Linked DNA regions of Reyranella humidisoli. The protein of the gene in region 1 interacts with the protein of each later gene in a pairwise test. Links are inferred from orthologs where the notes say so. Each region holds a gene or a part of one and is shown on either strand. Other genes may lie near its edges.

What was found. The genes of interacting proteins can lie anywhere in the genome.
Region 2: the proteins of ssb (region 1) and KQ910_RS01335 interact in binary tests that used the Escherichia coli proteins (3 or more experiments, as listed by UniProt). The link is inferred for Reyranella humidisoli from one-to-one orthologs.

What each region holds. Positions count from the first base shown.
Region 1 is NZ_JAHOPB010000001.1:3,195,138-3,198,067, forward strand. What follows is about bases 24-2,882. They hold ssb (single-stranded DNA-binding protein), read left to right. Parts: upstream 24-1,126; coding sequence 1,127-1,639; downstream 1,640-2,882. Other genes in these bases: KQ910_RS15560 (MFS transporter), read right to left, coding at 24-947; KQ910_RS15570 (HAD family hydrolase), read right to left, coding at 1,716-2,357; gyrA (DNA gyrase subunit A), read left to right, coding at 2,536-2,882. In the rest of the region: more of KQ910_RS15560, read right to left, coding at 1-23; more of gyrA, read left to right, coding at 2,883-2,930. UniProt on the Escherichia coli protein: Plays an important role in DNA replication, recombination and repair. Binds to ssDNA and to an array of partner proteins to recruit them to their sites of action during DNA metabolism. Acts as a sliding platform that migrates on DNA via reptation.
Region 2 is NZ_JAHOPB010000001.1:271,131-274,172, forward strand. The notes cover bases 70-3,040. They hold KQ910_RS01335 (primosomal protein N'), read right to left. Parts: upstream 2,656-3,040; coding sequence 484-2,655; downstream 70-483. Other genes in these bases: KQ910_RS01330 (F0F1 ATP synthase subunit delta), read right to left, coding at 70-313; fsa (fructose-6-phosphate aldolase), read left to right, coding at 2,765-3,040. Outside these bases: more of KQ910_RS01330, read right to left, coding at 1-69; more of fsa, read left to right, coding at 3,041-3,042.

The sequences.
Region 1 (2,930 bases):
AGCACGACCGAGAGTGGCGTGGGTGGGAACAGGAAGAACAGCGCCACGGTCAGCGAGCGCAGCAGGTAGATCGCACCCAGCAGCAGGCGCTTGGGGTATTTGTCACCCAGCCAACCGAACAACCACGAACTCAGGATGTTGAATCCGCCGATCAGCATCAGCGCCACGGCGCTGTAGGAGGCGTCCATGCCGCATTGGGCGAGATAGGTCGGGAGGTGGGTGGTGATGAAAACGAGCTGCAGGCCGCAGACGAAGAAGGCCAGCGACAGCACGACGTAGCCGCTGTGGCGCCGCGCTTCGTCGAGGGCGCCCCCCAGGGTGAGATTGCGGTCCGTCGACAGGCTGTTGGGCAGCTTGTCGGCCCGACTGCCGATCCAGGCGGCCGGCAGCATCGCCAGGGCCAGGATCACGAAGGCCCAGACGGCGGCCCGCCAGCCGTCGGTATTCAGGAGATAGGCGGCAATCGGTGCGGTCACCATGGTGCCGACCGAGCCGGCCGCCGAGACCAGGCCGAAGGCCAGTGTGCGGCGGCCGGGCTCGACGACGCGCGCGGCGATGTTTGCCGTGATGCCGGACGTCGTGCAGGCCAGCGACACGCCGATCAGCACGCCGGCGCCCAGGATGATGGGGAAGAGGCTCTGCGCCGTCGCCGTCAGCCAGATGCCGAGGATGAAGAGCACGCTGCCGATTAGGGCGACCCAGCGCGTCCCGTATTTGTCGGCGAAGACGCCGGCAATCGGCTGGCTGACGCCCCAGGCCACCTGCTGGACGGATATCGCGAGGGCGAAGTCGGAGATCGCGATGCCGAGTTCCCGGGAGGCCGGCGCCTGGAACAGGCCGAGATTCTGCCGGATGCCCATTGCCAGGGTCATCATCAGGGCCGCGCCGCCCAGCATGGCGTAGGCCTGGCCGGTCGAGACCTGGGGGACGTGAAAGGGTTTGCTCATGGCGGGGGAAGATACGGGAGAGTTTGCTGTCCCAACCAATGAATTGTCGGAGGGCCGTCATGAGCAGACTTCACTTCACAACCGTTATTCGGTGGCTGCCCACAGGCTGCCGGAGCTAGTTTGCCCGCCGTGAGGTAGGTGCCGCGTCCCGCGGCGCCGGGAAAGCGAAGGAGGCCCCCATGGCGGGCAGCGTCAACAAAGTCATTCTCGTCGGAAATCTCGGCCGCGACCCCGAAGTGAAATCCATGCAGGATGGGCGTTCGCTGGTGAACATGTCGGTGGCGACCTCCGAGACCTGGCGCGACCGCAACAGCGGCGAGCGCAAGGAGCGCACCGAGTGGCACCGCGTCGTGATCTTCAACGACAAGCTGGCCGAGGTCGCCCAGAAGTTCCTGAAGAAGGGCGCCAAGATCTATCTCGAGGGCCAGCTCACCACCCGCAAGTGGACCGACCAGAGCGGCCAGGAACGCTATACGACCGAGGTCGTCATCCCGCGCTTTGGCGGTTCGCTCACCATGCTCGACGGTCGCAGCGGTGGCGGTGAAGGCGGCGGCGGTGGCGGCGGCATGGACGATGACTACGGCGGCGGCATGGGCGGCGGCGGTGGCGGTGCGTCCAGCGGTGGGGGTGGCGGCGGTGGCCGTGCGGCTCCCCGCGGCAAGGCCGAACTCGACGACGACATTCCGTTCTAGGTGGTGCCGACGCTCGTCCCGTGAGGGACGGTCGTTTTCGGCCGCCGGCTCTCTCGCGGGCCGATGAAGCGGACCGTCATGCAGGAAAGCCCAGCGCGCGCAGCTCGGCGATGGTTTGCTCGGGCGAGCGGTGATGGATGCCGCTCATGCCGGTGGCGCGCGCGCCGTCGACATTTGCCAGGACGTCGTCGATGAAGACGGCATCCTGCGGCTTGAAGCCGCCGAGGCGGCACGTCAGGTCGAAGATCGCCGCGTCGGGCTTCCAGCAGCCGACATGGCCGGACACCACATAGTCGCGGAAATGCCTCACGAACGGATGCGTCGTGCGCGCCGGGCCGCGCAGCCAGGCGTCGAGGAAGCCCGGGGCGTTGGAGAGCAGGTAAAGCGGGACCTTGGCGCTGCCCAGCCGCTCGACGAGGGCCGTCGTCGGCTCGAACGTGTGTGCGAGCATCTCGTCGAAACGGTCGTAGTAGGCTGAGATCAGCGCCTCTTTGCCCGGATGGAGCGCCTGCAGTTCGCGCGTCGCGGTGGCCGGATCGCCGTCATAGTCCTGCCGCGTGTGCCACTCCCGCGTGGTCACCCTGGCCAGAAAATCCTCCATCTCCGCTTCGTGCGGGATCAGCTTCCGGTAGAGGTGGCGCGGATTGTAGTCGATCAGGACGCCACCCATGTCGAAGACGACTACGGAGGGGCGGGCAAGGGCACTTTCTGGGGGCAAATCACAGCCTTTCCCTGAGGTAAATTCGACAGGAATTTAGTCAATAAAATCAAAGTGTTAAAGGGGGCTTTCTCGGGCGATTTTTGTTGGTCTTCCGGGGCTTGTTTGCTAGTTTGCGAAATACCCCCGACGGAGCCTCCGGACGGGCTGCAAGAACGAGAAAAATTCCCAGGTTTCCGTGAGCGACGATACGACCCTGCCGCCGGTGCCGCCGCCCTCGGACGCGCCTCCGCCCCCGTCTTCTCCGCACGATATCGCCCCGATCACCATCGAAGAGGAGATGCGCCGCTCCTACCTCGATTACGCCATGAGCGTGATCGTCTCGCGCGCGCTGCCCGACGCGCGCGACGGGCTGAAGCCCGTGCAGCGGCGCATCCTCTACGCGATGAAGGAAGGCGGCTACGACTCGACGCGGCCCTTCCGCAAGTCGGCCCGCATCGTCGGCGACGTGATGGGCAAGTATCACCCGCACGGCGACAGCGCGATCTACGACGCCATGGTGCGCATGGCGCAGGACTTCTCGATGCGCCTGCCGCTGATCTCGGGGCAGGGCAATTTCGGCTCGATGGATGG
Region 2 (3,042 bases), 2.9 Mb from region 1 along the record:
CCGGCAGATCGCGCGAGCGGCCGTTGGCAGCCACGGTGCCGATGAAGCTGCGGGTCAGCCCGGAAATGCCGGCGGCATCGAGAACCGCGAGCAGCGCCTTGCCCTGCAGGGCGCGGCCGATGACCGGGCTGGCAATGAGGCGCGCCAGGTCGGCGCTCTCGTCGAGCAGCTTGCGAAAGGTGGCGAGATCCTGCGCCACCTGGTCGAGGGATTTGGCGCTATCCGCGAGTTCAAAAAGGGCGCTGGCATAGCGTCCGGCAACGCCGGTGGTTGCGGTGGTCACGTCTAGAGCCTCTCCCCTGCCGCGGAACACGGCCGGCAAGCCATTGAATTCACACGCTTTTCGCTAGCAGAACGCCCCGCGTCGCTTGCCGCCCCACCCCGGAAAAGCGCGCGTTGCTACCATGCTGCATTTCCCGGCGCAACGTCGGCAAAGCGCTGTTCTACAGCGGTTTTTCGGCGCGGGGGTCCCGACGTGTGGACTCAAAGGAAGGAATACGGGTCGACATCGACCTGCAGACGCACTGAACCGGGCAGGCCGATCTTCTCCAGCCACGCATGTAGCAAGGGCTGCACGGCGGTCTCGCGGCCGGCCTTGAGCAGGAAGCGACGGCGGTGCCGGCCGCGCAGCAGGGCCAGCGGTGCGACCGACGGCCCCAGGATCGTGACGCCTTCCTGCTGCGGCGCCTGGCGCGCGAGTGCTGCACAAACATTGTCGACCGCCACGGGATCCGGCCCGGAAATGATCAGGGAAGCCAGCCGTCCGTAGGGCGGCATGCCGGCCAGCGACCGGTCGTGCAGTTCGACCTCGACGAAGCGGTCGCGATCACCCGAAACCAGCGCCTGCATCACCGGATGGTCGGGATTGTGGGTCTGGATCAGCGCCCGGCCCGGCCTCCCGTCGCGGCCGGCGCGGCCCGCCACCTGATAGAGGAGCTGGAACGTCCGCTCGGCCGCCCGCAGATCGCCGCCGTTAAGGCCGAGATCGGCATCGATCACGGCGACCAGCGTGAGGTTGGGGAAGTGATGGCCCTTCGCCGCCATCTGCGTGCCGATCAGGATATCGATCTCGCCCTTCTCCATGCGTTCGACCGCGGCCGACGCCTCGTCGCGGTTCATCAGGCTGTCCGACGTGAAGAGTTCCAGCCGCGCCTCGGGGAAAAGCTCCAGCGCCTCCTCCGCGAGGCGCTCGACACCGGGACCGCAGGCGACGAACTGGTCGACCGCGCCGCAATGCCGGCAGGTCTGCGCCGGCGGCTCGGTGTAGCCGCAGTGATGGCAGACCAGCGTGCGGCGAAAACGATGCTCGACCAGCCAGGCTGAGCATTGCGGGCACTCCAGCCCCGAGCCGCAGGCGCGGCAGAGCGTGATCGGCGCATAGCCGCGGCGATTGAGGTAGAGCAGCGTCTGCTCGCCGGCCGCCAGCGTCTTCTTCATCGCCTCGACGACCGGCGGCGACAGCCAGCGGCCGCGCGAGGGCGCCTCGCGTCGGAGATCGATCGCCGACAGGGTGGCGAGCCGATGGCCGCCGTGCCGCCCCGGCAGATGCACCTCGCCGTAACGGCCGGTCTTCACGTTGACGACGCTCTCGAGCGAGGGCGTCGCGGACGCGAGCACGATAGGTGCGGAGGCAAGGCGCGCGCGCACCACCGCCATGTCGCGCGCATTGTAGACGACGCCCTCGTCCTGCTTGAACGAACTGTCGTGTTCCTCGTCGACGACGATGAGGCCGAGATTGGCGAATGGCAGGAACAACGCGGAGCGCGCGCCCACGACGACGCCGACCCGCCCCTCGGCAATGGCCCGCCAGGTTTCGCGGCGTTCCAGGCTGGTGAGGCCGGAATGCCAGGGCGACGGCAAGGCGCCGAAGCGGTCCTCGAAGCGCCTGAGCCATTGCGCCGTCAGCGCGATCTCCGGCAGCAGCACCAGCACCTGCCGGCCAGCGGCGAGACAGGCGGCGACCGCCTCGAAATAGACCTCTGTCTTGCCCGCGCCCGGCACGCCATCGAGCAAGGTCGCAGAGAAGGCATGTGCCTTCACCTTCTCGACCAGGCTATCGGCGGCGATCTTTTGCGCGGCCGACAAGGTCGGCCCGTCATGAAGCCCGTCGGGTTGCGGAAAGGAGCGGCGCACGATGCGCTCCTCGGCCACCAGTAGCCCGACCGATGCCATACTCTTCACCACCGACGTGCCCACGCCGGCGAGATGCGCAAGCTCCGCGGCGGCCATCGCGGGCCCATCCTTCAACTGCTCCAGCACGCGACGACGCGCCGCCGTGAGCTTGAGCGCAGTGTCCTCGGTCGGCGCGGCCGGGCGATAGACCAGTTCGGTCTTGGGCGCTTCGAGCGCCGACGGCACGCTCATCGCCATGCGCAGCACGGCGCCTGCAGGCATCAGCGTGTAGGCCGACACCCAATCGACGAAGCGGCGCATCGCGTCGGCCATCGGCAGTGCCGGCAGCACCGCGATCACGTCGCGCAACTTCTCCGGCGCGACGTCGCCGGTGCCTGTGCCCCAGACGACGCCGACGGTTTCGCGCTTGCCCAGCGGCACGATGACGAAATGCCCCGGCACGACCGCCATGCCTTCAGGCACGCGATAGTCGTAGGCATCGCCGAGCGGCAGCGGCAGCAAGACCTTGACCGTGTTTTCCACCGATTCGAGACGCGACGACGCTGCCCCCTTGGCTTGTGGCTCCGAGGGGGAATCGCTAGAAATTGTGGCAACAGGCGAGTCCGAACCACTGGCCATTGGGGTAGTTTATATGAAGTTCTTCGTCGATACCGCCGATGTCGCCGATATCACGGATCTGGCGGCCTCCGGCCTGCTCGACGGGGTGACGACCAACCCCTCGCTGATCGCCAAGTCGGGCCGCCAGATGCTCGACGTCATCAAGGAGATCTGCGCCATCGTCCCGGGCCCGGTCAGCGCCGAAACGGTCGCGACCGACCACAAGACGATGCTTGAGGAAGGCCGCAAGCTCGCCAAGCTGGCCAGGAACGTCACCGTGAAGGTTCCGCTGACGCCAGACGGTCTCAAGAC